2 regions of the Castellaniella sp. genome follow, and region 2 is predicted to be linked to the other one. Evidence: predicted binding sites of a transcription regulator. Region 2 holds the regulator's gene; the other holds the start of a gene.
The links. Region 2 encodes sigma-54, which starts transcription at its own class of promoters, with help from an activator protein. Its sites were predicted from a motif close to TGGCANGNAANCTGCTTT; they were not measured.
Positions count from the first base shown of each region.

Region 1: a site for sigma-54 is predicted at 2,992-3,009, ahead of VDP81_RS01105 (P-II family nitrogen regulator). Genes of this name have one in related genera too.

Region 1 covers NZ_JAUCCU010000001.1:218,431-226,119, reverse strand. Annotated here, with positions in the region: gene VDP81_RS01115 (putative bifunctional diguanylate cyclase/phosphodiesterase) at 1-1,369, shown strand, start outside; gene VDP81_RS01110 (ammonium transporter) at 1,357-2,586, opposite strand; gene VDP81_RS01105 (P-II family nitrogen regulator) at 2,620-2,958, opposite strand; gene VDP81_RS01100 (hypothetical protein) at 3,392-3,793, shown strand; gene VDP81_RS01095 (YifB family Mg chelatase-like AAA ATPase) at 3,931-5,457, shown strand; gene VDP81_RS01090 (accessory factor UbiK family protein) at 5,476-5,724, shown strand; gene rpmI (50S ribosomal protein L35) at 5,900-6,097, shown strand; gene rplT (50S ribosomal protein L20) at 6,111-6,467, shown strand; gene pheS (phenylalanine--tRNA ligase subunit alpha) at 6,546-7,568, shown strand; gene pheT (phenylalanine--tRNA ligase subunit beta) at 7,624-7,689, shown strand, end outside.
Region 2 covers NZ_JAUCCU010000001.1:1,705,685-1,713,373, forward strand. Annotated here, with positions in the region: gene leuA (2-isopropylmalate synthase) at 1-1,131, opposite strand, end outside; gene VDP81_RS08245 (hypothetical protein) at 1,229-1,381, opposite strand; gene VDP81_RS08250 (hypothetical protein) at 1,509-2,555, shown strand; gene VDP81_RS08255 (PLP-dependent cysteine synthase family protein) at 2,602-3,708, opposite strand; gene VDP81_RS08260 (hypothetical protein) at 3,802-4,368, opposite strand; gene rpoN (RNA polymerase factor sigma-54) at 4,375-5,727, shown strand; gene VDP81_RS08270 ((2Fe-2S)-binding protein) at 5,749-6,000, shown strand; gene bfr (bacterioferritin) at 6,136-6,600, shown strand; gene VDP81_RS08280 (LLM class flavin-dependent oxidoreductase) at 6,635-7,689, opposite strand, start outside.

The DNA.
Region 1 (7,689 bases), 1.5 Mb from region 2:
CGTCAACTGCCGTATTGGCCTGTTCTCCGATGTGACCGAGAAGCGTCGCCGTGAAGCTTCCATCTGGCATCAGGCGCATTATGACCACCTGACCCAGTTGCCTAATCGCCAGATGTTCCATACAAATCTGCAGCGCTGCATCCAGACGTCTCGCGATTCCGGTCTGCCGTTTGCCTTGATATTCTTGGATCTGGATTTTTTCAAGGAAGTCAATGATACCTTTGGGCATGACGAGGGCGATGAATTGCTGCGCCTGGTATCGCGTCGGCTGATGAGTTGCGTGCGTGGCTCGGATTTGGTGGCTCGGTTGGGAGGGGACGAATTCACTCTGATCATCCAGGGCTTGAGCAATCCGGATGATGTCATGCCGATTTGCGATAAGGTCCTGAGGGCCGTGGCGCAGCCCTATACGTTGAACACCACAACGGTATATATTTCGGCCAGTGTGGGGGTGACTTTTTATCCTCAGGATGGTGAAGACGCGGTCACGCTGCTCAAGCACGCCGATCTGGCCATGTATGCGGCCAAGGATCTGGGACGCAATCAATACGCCCTGTTTTCCGCCGATATGCGTGAATCTGCCCAGACTCGGCGAGATTTATTGCGCGCCATGCAATTGGCTCTGGACGAGGAAGAGTTTGTCTTGCACTACCAGCCCATTGTGAATATGCACGATGGACGCATCGTCAAGGCCGAGGCTCTGCTGCGCTGGCAGCACCCTGAGCGCGGCATGATCAGCCCTGCAGACTTCATTCCGCTGGCCGAAGACAGCGGTCTGATCGTGCCGATTGGCAACTGGGTCTACGAGCGCGTGCTGGAGCAGACTCGGGTTTGGCGTCAGACGCTTGACGCTGATTTTGAACTCAGTATCAATGTGTCTCCTGCGCAGTTTCAATACGAAGGGCTGGATCCTACTGCCTGGGTGCAGGCTTTGCAGCAATATGGCCTGCCTGGGTCTGCAATCGCTATCGAGATCACCGAGCGCCTGCTGCTGGAGGCTGAAGACGAATCCGCCGCCCGCCTGCAGGTGTTCAGAGATGCGGGCATGCAGATCGCCCTGGATGATTTTGGCACTGGCTATTCCTCCTTGTCCTATCTGAAGCGTTTCAAGGTGGATGTGCTGAAAATCGACCAGAGCTTTGTGCGTAATTTATCTGCGGGTTCTGAAGATCTGGTTCTGTGCCAGGCCATCATTCTGATGGCCCACCAGCTTGGCATGCGCGTGATCGCCGAGGGCATCGAAACTGAGGAACACCATCAACTGCTGCTGAAGGCCGGTTGCGATTATGGGCAGGGATATTGGTACGGGCGGCCCATGCTCGCAGCCGACCTGGCCGCCCGTTTAGTGCAAGAAGATCAGGTCGGATAGGCTGTTTCACCATGGTCGGTCTGGTCCAGCCCCTGGGTTTCCTGTTCGTCGGAGGCCTTAAGGCCAATCAGGCGGTTGGCGAGATAAGCGGCGATGCCGGCCGCCAGCGCCGCCCAGATCATGCTGATCAGGATGGCTTCTACCTGCCGCCAGGTCTGACTCAGTAATGCACTCAGCCCCGCTGGGCCGGGGCCACCCAGGCTGGCTGAATAAAAAACACCAGTCAGTAAGGCGCCTACGATGCCGCCGACTGCATGGATGCCAAACACATCGAAGGCGTCGTCAATGCCGATCAGTCGCTTGAGCCTATTCACGCCATAAAAGACGGCCCAGGCGGCCAGTGCGCCAATCAGCAGGGCACTGCTGGGGGCTACCAGGCCCGCTGCCGGGGTAATGCCCACCAATCCGGCGATGGCCCCGGAGGTGGCGCCCAGCAAAGACGCTTTGCCTTTCAGCAGACGCTCTGCTCCAGCCCAGGCCAGCACACCGCAGACCGCTGCCAACAGGGTGTTGGCCAGGGCCAGGACGGCCTGCGCATTGGCGGCCAGTGCTGAACCGCCATTAAAACCAAACCAGCCTATCCACAGCAGGGCAGCCCCGGTCAGATTCATCGGCAGATTGTGAGGCGGCATGGGCAGTCGACCATGGCCCAGCCTTGGGCCGATCACAAAGGCCGCAACTAAACCGGCTACTCCCGCGCTGATATGCACGACCGTGCCGCCTGCGAAATCCAGGGCGCCCCGCAGGTGCAGCCAGCCATCTTCGGCCCAGACCATGTGGGCGATGGGTAGATACCCCAAGGCAAACCAGATGCCGGTAAAACACAAGACTGCCCCGAAGCGGGCGCGCTCGGCGATGCTGCCGGTGATCAGGCCGCAGGTAATGGCCGCAAAAGTTGCCTGAAACAGGGCAAACAAGAGTTCTGGCATGGACCCCCACAACGGCAGGTTGTCGGTGGCGTCTGCCCGGTAGAGGCCAGCCAGGCCCAGATGGTCAATTCCCCCCAGTAAGCCGGTGCCCGGGGTAAACACCAGAGAATAGCCAAACAGAAACCATAGAAAAATCGCTAAAGCGCAGGTGCACAGGGTTTGGCTCATGACCGACAGCACATGGCGTTGCCGGGCGAGCCCCCCATAGAACAGGGCCAGACCGGGGACGCACATCAGCCACACCAGAACAGTCGAAGCCATCATCCAGACTACGTCGGCTTTATCCATTGTCGTTACTCCTAGTCAATGTTTGAGGTAGGCTCAAAGAGCGGCTTCGTCGGATTCGCCCGTACGGATGCGAATCACTTGTTCCAGCGGCGTGACGAAAATCTTGCCATCGCCGATTTTTCCGGAATGAGCTGCCTGGCACAGGCATTCCAGCGTCTGTTCCAGTTGGGTGTCCGAAACGGCAATCTGGACTTGGAGCTTGGGCAGAAAATCCACTTGATACTCTGCGCCGCGGTAGAGTTCGGTGTGGCCTTTTTGCCGCCCGAAACCACGGGCTTCGGTGACAGTCATGCCTTGTATGCCGATATCGATCAGTGCGGCGTGCACTTCGTCCAGCTTGAAGGGTTTGATAATGGCGGTGATCAGTTTCATGCGTGCTCCTGATGTCGGGGGTACGTATGAAGCAAAGCAAGACTCATGCCAATGCTGATCAGAAGGCGTCGGCTTGGCGATGGCCTGGGTTTGCACCACGCTGAAGCACGGTGCGTCGAACTGGTGCGCCGTGGGCATGTGCTTGTCGGGGCTTGCACAGAAACAGCGGGGGGCGTAGAAAAGCTTGTAGTTTTGTGTCGAGTTGTGCTGGTCATGCTCAGGCCCTGGACAGGTGTTTATGCGCGCTGTCTCTGTGAAGCGGGGTGGGGATAGGCTGCCACCCTGGGGGCAGGGCTGAAATCAGTCCTTACATGCCAGGGTTTACCCTAGACTTGATCCCACTAGAATGATCAGCAACCCGGTTTTGAGCCATGGGAATTCGATGTGGACTTGCACCGAGCTGAATGCAATCATCTTAAATAGGGGAAAAACCATGAAAATTACGAATAAAACGTTGACTATCGCTGCTTTGGCGGCTTCCTTGAGCCTGTTGGCGGCCTGCTCCAAGACTGAAGAGCCTGCTGCGCCTGTCGCGTCCTCCACGGCACCGGCACCCTCCGCCTCATCGACGCCCACGCCGGCGCCCGTGCCGCCCGTGGCCCAAGACTCCACGACCCCAGCGCCAGTCCAGCAGCCCACCTTGGAAGAAAAACTCCAGGACTCGGCTCAGCAGGCCAAAGACAAAATGTCCGAGGCCGGTCAGGCCATCAAGGACGGCGCTGGCGAACTCGCAGACAAAGCTGGGCAGGCTGCCAACAGTGCGCGCGAGTCCGTGGTGTCTGGTGCCGCCAAGGCGGATGCCGCGATTCAGGGCGCGGTTGGCAACAAGGAATAAGCACGACTCGGATACGCCCGTCGCCAAGATACAGGCAGGGCTTGACGAGCTAGGACAAAAGGGCGCATTGGCGCCCTTTTTTGCGCCTGCGCTGCTTATAGTGGCTGGTATTGCTGCCATTGTTCTGGAGGGTTGTCATGTCGCTCGCTGTGCTGGCCAGTCGGGCCTTGTTCGGGCTGCAGGCCAGGCCTGTCCAGGTCGAGATTCATGTGGGCAATGGCCTGCCTGCTTTTGCCGTGGTTGGCCTGCCGGGGGCCGGCGTGCGCGAGAGCCGGGATCGCGTGCGTTCGGCGATTCTCAATTGCGGTTTTGACTTTCCTGCCGGGCGGATTACCGTCAATCTGGCGCCAGCGGACTTGCCCAAGGACTCGGGCCGATTCGATCTGCCGATTGCGCTGGGTGTGCTGCTGGCATCGGGACAGGTGGCTGATCAGCAGGGCCATAGCCCAGACTTGCGGCATTACGTGCTGGCGGGTGAATTGTCCCTGACCGGCACCCTGGTGCCGACCGAGTCCGCCTTGGCCATTGCCCTGGCGGTCATGCGGGATGATCCCGCTGCGATTGTGATCATGGCGTCGCCCGCTGCTCAGGTGGCTGCGTTGGTGCCTGGGCTTCGGGTCTTGGCGGCGGGCAGCCTGGACGAGGTGGTGCGCCACTTTCGCGACGAGCAGCCTTTGCAGGCCGCCAGCCCGGCAGCTTGGCGGATTGCCGAGGAGCCCTCTTTGTGTCTGGCCGATGTACGCGGCCAGGCCCTGGCGCGTCGTGCCCTGGAAGTTGCCGCCGCCGGCGGGCATAGTTTGTTGATGAGTGGCCCCCCTGGGGTGGGCAAGAGCATGCTGGCGCAGCGTCTGCCCAGCCTGCTGCCGCCTTTGACCCACTTGCAGGCCCTGGAGGTCGCCGCAGTTCATGGCCTGCTGCAGCCTCAGCACTCGTGGTCGCTGGCGCCGCCCTTCAGAGCACCCCATCATGGGGCATCGCGCTCGGCCCTGGTGGGTGGGGGCGTCCATCCGCGTCCCGGAGAGATCAGTCTGGCACATCACGGTATTTTATTCTTGGACGAGCTGCCCGAGTTCGATCGGAGGGCGCTGGAGTCCTTGCGAGAGCCCCTGGAAACCGGTGCTGTCACCATAGCGCGGGCGGCAGGCAGCTGTCGTTTTCCGGCGCATTTCCAGCTGATCGCTGCGATGAATTCTTGTCCGTGCGGCTGGCTGGGTCACCCTCGACGGCAGTGCCTCTGCCCGCAGGATAGGGTGGCGCGCTATCGTGCTCGAGTCTCCGGTCCGCTGATGGATCGCATCGATCTGCATGTTTCCCTGGTGGTCGAAAGTGCCTGGCACGAGGCGCCGGCAGGAGAGCCTTCTGCGTCTGTGCGTGAACGGGTATTGGCGGCACGGCAGCGCCAACTGGCCCGCCAAGGGGGGCTGAATGCCGATCTGGATGTGGCGGGGCTGGCCCAGCATGCCCGTCTGGATGCGGATGGCGAAACTCTGCTGGCCCGCACGGTCGAGATGTGGGGTTGGTCGGCGCGCGCCACGCAGCGTGTTTTGCGGGTGGCGCGGACCCTGGGGGATTTGCAGGCAAGCGAGGCATTGGACGTGGCGCTGCTGGCTCAGGCGATTCAGTTTCGCCCTGATTCTGGCGCAGCCGTTAAAATGGGGTTTTAGAACGCACAGGAGTCCTTTGTGATCGCTCCCAATCAATGGCTGGATGATTTCCAGAAGAATATGTCTGATCTGCTGGCCAAGACTCCCGCAGCCGACATCGAACGCAATCTCAAGGCGTTGATGCTTCAGACCTTTTCCCGGATGGACCTGGTGACCCGCGAGGAGTTCGACATCCAGGCCGATTTATTGACGCGAGCGCTGCAGCGCGTAGATGCGCTAGAGTCCCGTGTCCAGGCGCTGGAACAGAAACTCGACAAAACCCAGTAAATCACCTTATAATCAAGGGCTTTTCTCAGTTCGCTATTCGTAGCGGGCCGAGAAGCAATGGTCCATTCATGCATGTTGCGCATGATGGGTCGTTATGTGATTGCGGATTACAGGTCATCCAAGCGTCCGGTCTTTCGGGCCACCTGGGTTCGCCAAGTCAACAAGAGTAATCGTCATGCCCAAGATGAAGAGCAAAAAAGGCGCCTCCAAGCGCTTTAAGGTGCGCGGCAGTGGTTCCATCAAGCGCGGCCAGGCTTTCAAACGTCACATCCTGACCAAGAAAACCACCAAGAACAAGCGCCAATTGCGCGGTTCTACCGCTGTCCATGATTCCGATGTCGCCTCCGTAAGGGCGATGTTGCCTTTCGCCTGATCGGAGAAGTCTAATGCCTCGCGTCAAACGCGGCGTCACTGCACGTGCACGCCATAAAAAAGTCCTCAAAGCCGCCAAGGGTTACCGTGGCCGTCGTGGTAATGTATTCCGGATTGCGAAACAAGCCGTCATGCGGGCAGGTCAGTATGCCTACCGCGACCGCCGCAATAAAAAGCGCACGTTCCGTGCGCTGTGGATCACCCGTATCAATGCGGGTTGCCGCGAACTCGGCGTTACCTACAGCGTGTTCATCGCTGGTCTGAAAAAGGCCTCGATCGAACTCGACCGTAAGGTCCTGGCCGATATGGCAGTCAAGGACAAAGCTGGCTTTGCCGCTATTGTGGCTCAGGCGAAATCCGCACTGGCCTAATTGATACAGTTTCGTTTTTGATTCTGTCTCATCGTAAACGGAGCTCACCTGGGCTCCGTTTGCGTTTTGGAAGAAATTATGGACACGACGCTCGACGAACTCATCCGGCAGGCACAGGGCCGTTTTGCTCAGGCACAGGATGCAGCCTCACTAGAAAACGAAAAAGCTGCCTTTCTGGGCAAACAGGGCTCCCTGACTGCCTTGCTCAAAGGGCTGGCCGGTCTGCAGGGCGATGAAAAAAAGTCCCGCGGTGCCCAGATCAATCAGACCAAGCAGCAGATCGAAGCCCTGTTGAATCAGCGCAGGGCCGAACTGGCCCAGGCCGCGCTGGACCAGCGCCTGGCTGCCGAGACCATTGATGTGACCTTGCCTGGCCGTGGTCGTGGTACAGGGGGGATACACCCCGTGATCCGTACTTGGCAGCGTGTCGAGCAGATTTTCCGTTCCATCGGTTTTGACGTGGCGGATGGCCCCGAGATCGAGAACGACTGGACTAATTTCACAGCCCTGAATAATCCGGAAAATCACCCGGCGCGTTCGATGCAGGACACCTTCTATGTGGACATGCAGGACGCGGACGGCCTGCCGCTGGTGCTGCGCACGCATACCAGCCCCATGCAGGTGCGCTATGCCCGCATGCATACCCCCCCGATCAAGGTCATCGCCCCGGGGCGCACCTATCGGGTGGACAGCGATGCCACGCACTCGCCCATGTTCCACCAGGTCGAAGGCCTGTGGATCGCCGAGGATATTTCCTTTGCCGATCTGAAGGGCGTGTACACCAATTTCCTGCGGGCCTTCTTCGAGACCGACGATCTGACGCTGCGGTTCCGGCCTTCATTTTTCCCGTTCACCGAACCATCGGCTGAAATCGACATGATGTTCACCTCCGGACCCAACCAAGGGCGTTGGCTGGAGATTTCCGGCTCGGGCCAGGTGCATCCCCAAGTGGTGCGTAATTTCGGCCTGGACCCAGAGCGTTATATCGGTTTTGCCTTTGGCTCCGGGCTGGAACGCCTCACCATGCTGCGCTATGGGGTCAATGACTTGCGTCAGTTCTTCGAGGGCGATCTGCGCTTTTTGCGCCAATTCAACGTCTAACATGTGGTTTCTCAGGAAACCACATGCTGGCATGCGGCAATACGGAATCTGAATCATGCAATTTCCAGAATCATGGCTGAGGGACTGGGCCAACCCTGATATCGACGGCCAGGCCTTGTCC
Region 2 (7,689 bases):
GACGGCATCGTAGCTGCGACCCAGATCGGCCGGATCGATGGGCAGGTAGGGGACTTCCCAGATGGCGTCGGCTTGTTGGATGGCAAAGCCTTTTTTGATGGCATCCTGGTGCGAACCGGAAAAGGCCGTGAACACCAGATCGCCCACGTAGGGGTGGCGCGGGTGCACGGGCAACTGGTTGCAGTCCTCTACGCAGCGGCGGACCTCGTCGATATCGGAGAAATCCAGGCCGGGGTGGATGCCCTGGGTGTAAAGATTCAGTGCCAGGGTGACCAGGTCTACGTTGCCGGTGCGTTCGCCGTTGCCGAACAGGCAGCCTTCGATGCGGTCGGCACCCGCCATGACGGCGAATTCGGCGGCGGCCACGGCGGTGCCGCGATCATTGTGGGGGTGTACGCTGAGGACGATTTTGTCGCGCTGCGCCAAGTGGCGGTGCATCCATTCGATCTGGTCGGCATACAGATTGGGCGTGGTGGCCTCGATGGTGGCCGGCAGGTTCAGGATGATTTTGTCCTGGACGGTGGGCTGCCAGGTATCGACCACGGCATTGCAGACTTCAAGCGCAAAATCGGGTTCGGTGGTGCTGTAGACCTCGGGGGAGTATTCGTAGCGCCAGTGGGTTTCGGGGTACTTGGCGATTTCGGCCTTGACGATCTTGGTGCCTTCGACGGCTACGGTGCGGACTTCGTCGCGGTTCATGTTGAAGACAATCTTGCGAAAAGCAGGGGCACAGGCGTTGTACATGTGCACGATGGCGTGTTTGGCGCCGGCCAGGGCCTGTACGGTGCGCGGAATCAGGTCGTCGCGCGCCTGGGTCAGGCCAATAATGGTGACGTCGTCCGGGATGCGGTTTTCGTCGATCAGTTTACGGACGAAGTCGTAGTCGGTCTGGGATGCGGACGGGAAGCCGACCTCGATTTCCTTGAAGCCGATTTTGATCAGTTGATCAAAAAACCGCAGCTTGCGGTCTACGCTCATGGGTTCGATCAGGGCTTGGTTGCCGTCGCGCAGATCGGTGCTCATCCAGATGGGCGGCCTGGTGATGCGCTGGCTGGGCCAGGTGCGCTCGGCGTAGTCTTGGGCGAACGGGACGAACGGAACGTATTTGGAGGCTGGGTTCTTGATCATGATGATACCTGTCTTGGGGCAAGGTCCGGATCACGGACTGAATGGAATCGCGGATGGCGAAACTGTGGCTCTGGAAAGGCTGCCGAACTGCCACGCGGCGCTAGGCCCGGCAACCGATCGGTAGTAGTAGCAGGCCAGACGAGGCAATCAGTGGACGCGCAGGCGCACCGTGCAGTACGGTTCCTGGCAGACGCACAAACCCGGCTGCAGGTGCCTGCAGGCTGGACGGGGTCGGTGCGTAAAGGATGTTCATAAGGTGTAAGTCGAACATATTTTTGAAATTTTCGCAAGTGCCATAATGGCCTTGTCTTGACACAATGCGCGCGTCATCCACAATCCAACTTGGCTTGTGGCCTGTGCGTCTGATCCTGGAGATTATTATGAACAGACAGGTGCTTCAGTTGGCTTCGGCTTACATGAGCGTCATTATTGGTGGCGGTTTTGCTTCCGGACAGGAGGTCCTGCAGTTTTTTACTAATTTCGGTTTGTGGGGGGTGGCAGGCACCCTGGTATCCGGGCTCTTGTTTGCTTTCTTGGGGATGCAGGTGGCGCGTATGGGGACGCAGTTGCATGCGCATTCTCATAAAGTCGTGCTGGATGCGATTTTCGGCCAACGACTGGGGTCCATTGTCGATCTGGCGCTGATTTTCTTTTTATTCGGGGTTGGCGTTGCCATGCTGGCGGGGACGGGGTCGCTGTTTCGCGAGCACTTCGAACTGCCGGTGCTGGCCGGTGGCCTGTTCATGGCCGTGCTGGTGTCCTTGACCTTGTGCCTGAATGTGCAGCGCATTGTGGATCTGATCAGTTCGGTCACGCCGCTGCTGCTGGCCCTGGTGATTGTGTTGGTCATCTATGCCCTGGTGCGCAGTGATACCAGCGTGGCCACGCTGAATGCCCTGGCGGCAACCCAGGAGGATCGCGCGGCCCCCAACTGGTTCTTGGGTGGGGTGTTGTACGCGTCCTTCAATATTGCCGTGGGTTTTCCGCTGCTGGCGGTTTTGTCGGGTAGTAGCAACAATCTGCACAATACGACGCGCGGCGGCATACTCGGTGGGGTGGGATTGGGCGTACTGATTCTGCTGCTGAATATCGGGCTGTTCGCCAATCTGGATCAGATCCAGGGGGCGGAAATGCCCACGGTGCTGCTGGCAAAAACGCTTAATCCCTGGCTGGGCTGGCTGATGATGCTCTCGCTGTGCTGCATGATCTATAGCACGGCGGTGGGGATGTTCTTTGCCTTCAGCGCACGTTTTGCAGACCCCGAGACGCCGAAGTTCCGGGTGATCAGCATTGTGTCCACCTTTGTGGGGCTGGGGTTGAGCTTCGCCGGCTTCACGACGCTGGTCGGGACGGTATATCCGCTGCTGGGATACCTGGGGATTGCCTTGATCCTGGGCGTGGTGGTGTATTGGTGGCGCAACCGCTGATCGCGGGTTTCTGCTGTCCGGGCTTAGCGTCCGGACAGCAGAAAAATTACAGTAATTCTCCCGTGCCGCTGTCCAGGAATGCTTCGATTTTCGTCCTCCATGCACCGATCTCGAAGCCTTGGGCCTTGAGCCAGTCATTATCATAATAGGTAGTGGCGTAGCGATCTCCGCTGTCGCAGATCAAGGTGACGATCGAGCCGGATTCGCCTTGCTGGCGCATGCGGGCAGCAAGGCTCAGGACGCCCATGAAGTTCGTGCCGGTCGATCCGCCTACGCGTCGAAACAGACGTGCCGACAGCACGTGGGCTGCGGCAATCGAGGCTGCATCGGGGATGCGGATCATCTCGTCGATCACGCCGGGGATGAACGAAGGTTCTACCCGAGGGCGACCAATGCCCTCGATGCGCGAACCCTGGGCCGTGATGTTTTTATCGCCGGTGCGCCAGGCATCGTAAAAAGCCGAGCCTTCGACATCCACCACGCATAGGCGGGTGTCCAGGTTGCGATAGCGGATGAAGCGGCCAATGGTGGCCGAGGTGCCGCCTGTGCCGGCACTCATGACTACCCAGCGGGGCACAGGATTGGGTTCACCTGACATTTGGCGGAAAATGCTGTCGGCGATGTTGTTGTTGCCGCGCCAGTCGGTGGCGCGTTCGGCATGGGTGAACTGATCCAGGTAATAGCCGCCGGTTTTATCGGCGATGGCCTGCGCCACGGCATAGATTTCGTGGGTGTGATCCACGAAGTGGCAATGGCCGCCAAAGCATTCGATGGCCTGGATTTTCTGCTGGCTGGTGGACTTGGGCATGACCGCTGTAAACGGCAGGCCCAGCAGGCGGGCGAAATAGGCTTCGGAAACCGCAGTTGATCCGGATGAGGCCTCGACCAGAGTGGTCTGGCGGCGGATGTGTCCGTTGCAGATGCCGTACAGGAACAGCGACCGCGCCAGCCGATGTTTCAGGCTGCCGGTGGGGTGGGTGCTTTCATCCTTGAAGTAGATGTCGATGCTGGCCAGGCCGGGGAAATCCGGCTTGACCAGGTGCGTATCCGCCGAGCGTCGGCCGTCGGCCTCCAGGATGGTGATGGCGTGTCGGGTCCAGCTGCGGTCATCGGCTGACAGGGCCGAAGGGGTGTCGGAGGGGCGTGCGGTCATGAGGGCAGTATCCTGTATCGTGCCCGACGATCGATCAGGGGGCACTTGGCCTTGAGACTAACAGATCATAATCCTTGCCGCGCCGCCGCTTTCCTATTGGCTGTTTTGCTGGCGGTCGCGGGCGTTTTTCAGCGTTGCCAGCTGCAAGGCGGCCTGTTGCAGGCGTGCAGAGCGCCCGCGGCTGAGCTCTTGTTGGGCCAGCTGCAGGTCGCCTACGCGCAAGGGGTCGTCCTGGGGCTGCCAGGCCCACAGCAGCACATCCAGGGCGGGGGCCGACAGTTGTTGGGCCAGTTGTTGAAACGAATGGTCGTCTACCGTTTTGCGGCGTGCTTGGGCCATGATGCGACGGATGGCCAACGAGACCAGCCAGGCCAGCATGATGGTGACCAGGGCGACCAGCGCCCACCAGAAGTAAGGGTTATAGCGCTGCAGCAAGGCCGTGGCTTCAGTTCCCACCACATGGTTTCCGGCATAATCAATACCATTGCCAAAGGCCAGCAGGCGATTCAGCAGGTCATACCAGACCAGTACCACCAGTACCACAACGGCGGTGGCCATGAGTTTTGCTGCGGCGGTCAAGCGCATCAGGGTTTTGCGCAACAAGCTGGAGTCCTGAGGGCTGGGAGTTTTGAAGGCGTCCTGAGTCATGGTGTCAGTCAAGTGAATATGCGTACGCAAGCGTCCCTGGAGCTGGGGCAGCATCAGCAATTGGTGCTGACCCCGCAACTGCGTCAAGCGCTGAACCTGCTGCAGTGTTCGACCCAGGAACTGGATTTGGAAATTGCCCGGGCTCTGACGGAAAACCCCTTGTTGCAGCGTGATGAAACGCCACCCGAGGCGGCATCGGCACAAGCTGAAATGCTGGAGCACCGTTGGGCGCAGCCCACGAGCCGGACAGTAACGGATGATATGCCAGAATCGCCTGCCGCGCAGAGTCTGGCCGATCATCTGTTGCAGCAATTGCATACGACCCGGGCCTCGGCGCGGGATCAAGCCCTGGTGACTCTGTTGATCGACGATCTGGATGAACATGGGCGGCTGGATTTTGATCCCGCTGCTTATACGGCAGTTTTACCCAGCAGCCTGGGTGTTGAGGATGAAGAATGGCAGACGGCCCTGCGGCTGTTGCAGTCTTTTGATCCCGCCGGAATCGGTGCACGCAGCCTGTCCGAATGCCTGCGCTTGCAGCTGCGTGCCCGGGCCGCCGAATGGCCTGCCGCCGTGCTGGCGACGGCCTTGCAGTTGACGCGGCACCTGGAGGATCTGGCGGCTGGCCGTTGGGCCAAGCTCTGTGCAGCACTGGCTTGCGACCGGGATCAGTTGGAACTGGCCCGCCAGGCCATTCTGCGGCTTGATCCCCACCCAGCCAGTGCCTGGACAGACGAGGCACCTGCTTACATCGTGCCGGATATCCTTTTTTATCATGCGGCCAGCGGCTGGCAGGCCAGCCTGAATCCGGCGCTGGAACCGCGCGTGCGCGTCGATCCGGATTTATTGGCCCAGATGGAGGACACTACCACTGGGCCGGTTCTGCGCGAGTCTCTGCAGCAGGCGCGCTTGCTGATTGCGCAACTGGGCCAGCGGCGGCATACGATTTTGCGGGTGGCCGAATGTATCGCGGTGCACCAGCAGGCTTTTCTGGATCATGGGCAGGCTGCCCTGCGACCCTTGGTATTGCGCGAGGTGGCTCAGGTTCTGGGTTTGCATGAGTCTACGATTTCCCGGGCGACGCGCTTGAAATATGCCCAGACCCCCTGGGGGATTTGCGAGCTGAAGTATTTTTTTGCAACAGGTGTCCAGACCGATACCGGTGAGGATGCGTCGGCCCAGGCGATTCAGGCGGTGATGCGCCGCCTGCTGGCTGCCGAGCAGCCGGAAAAACCCTGGTCTGATGCGCGTTTGACCACGTTGCTGGCCGAGCAAGGCTTTGTGATTGCCCGCCGCACTGTCGCCAAATATCGTGAAGCCATGGGAATACCGGTGGCCAGCCTGCGCAAGAAACGCTTGTCATCGGCGTAATAAAGGATAATAATGATTCGCATGTATATTTGTGTATGCAACGCGATCAGCGAACGCCATGTCCAGGAAGCCATTGCCCAAGGGGCAAAGGATCTCAGCGACCTGCAGGCCCAACTGGGGGTCGCCACCTGTTGCGGCCAATGCGCCGAGACTGCCACCGACTATCTACCGGGTGGGCAGTATGCCGCCGATGCCATGCCGCCGGCAGTCGAGCCTGATCACGTGGTGCAAGTCCCCATGCTGGCCAGCACCGAGATTCGCCGCGTCGCTTGATGCGTTTGGCCTTCTGCCAGCTTCAGACCCTGCTCATCTCATGAGCAGGGCATCCCTGTCTATCTGTCCGATTACCTGCTAGCCTTATGGCTTACAGTCTGCATAGGTGTAGGCTGCGTCAGCCAGGAGCACATCATGAAGGGCGATAAGACCGTTATTCAATACCTCAACCAACAGCTCAAAAACGAGCTCTCCGCCATCAACCAGTATTTTCTGCATGCCCGCATGATGAATCACTGGGGCTACGAAAAACTGGGCAAACACGAATACGACGAGTCCATCGGCGAGATGAAACATGCCGATATGCTGATTCAGCGCATCTTTACCCTGGATGGTCTGCCTAATCTCCAGGATTTGCATAAGCTGATGATCGGTGAGTCCGTGCCGGAGATCCTGTCTTGCGATCTGAAGCTGGAAACCGCCGCTCAGGCCACCGTCAAGGAAGCCATGAAATACTGCGAATCAGTGCAGGATTATGCGTCGCGCGATCTCTTTCTGACGATCCTGAACGATACCGAGGAACACATAGACTGGCTGGAGACCCAACTGGATCTGGTCGAACAGCTGGGCCTGCAGAACTATCTGCAATCGCAGGTGTAATCAGGCGCTGTCGGGTTGGGGGGCTTCCTGCTTCCTAGCCAAGGCCAAGATGGCTGCGTAGCGTGTGGCCTTGGTATGCGCGCCTGAAAAGCCCGCGATCCTGCAGGATCGGTATCACCTGCTCAATGAAGTCGTCCAGGCTGCCTGGCAGCGAGGGGGGCATCAGATTGAAGCCGTCTGCCCCCTCGTTTAGAAACCAGTGCTCGATATGGTCAGCGATCTGATCCGGGGTGCCAACGACGGTGCAGTGGCCTCCCCCGGCGGCCAGCCGTCCAAGCAGTTGGCGCAATGTGGGTTGTTCAGTCTCGATGATGCGCAATATGGTGGCATAGCGGCCTTTGGGGCCCGAGAAATCCTCTAGCGCAGGCAGTGGCGGCACAGGCGCATCCAAGGCCCAGCCCTGGCAGTCCTGAAAAATAAACCCTTCTAATTGCCTGAGCGACGACTGAACAGGCAGCAGAGCGTCCAGCGCCTGTTGTTTGGCGCGTGCCTCTGCCTGGGTGGATGCCACATAAGTCACCAGGCCAGGCAAAATCGGTACTGGCTCGGATCTGCCCGCCGCTTTGACGCGTTGTTTGATGTCACGATAATAGGCCTGGGCGGCAGGCAGGTCGTGGGCGACAGCGTAGATGGCTTCGGCGTGCCGTGCAGCAAGCGCCCGGCCTTGTGGTGAGGCGCCTGCCTGGAATAGAACGGGACGGCCCTGAGGCGGTCGCGGAACGGTGAGTGGGCCGTCTACCCGAAAATAGGCGCCTTGGTGTTTGATGGCATGCACGCGGGCGGGATCGGCGTAGGGCCCTTGGCGATCACACAGCAGGGCATTTGTGTCCCAGCTGTCCCAAAGCGCTTTGACGACAGACACAAATTCCTCGGCGCGCGCATAACGCTGCGCATGGTCGGGCATGGCCTCGTAGCCGTGGTTGCGGGCCTCGGCGTCAAACATGGACGTCACGACGTTCCAGCCCATGCGCCCACGGCTGATGTGATCCAGAGAAGCCAGCATCCGGGCGGCATGAAAGGGGGTGCAGAAGGTGCTGGATAGTGTGCCGATCAGGCCAATATGCTCGGTTGCCCGCCCGATGGCGGCCA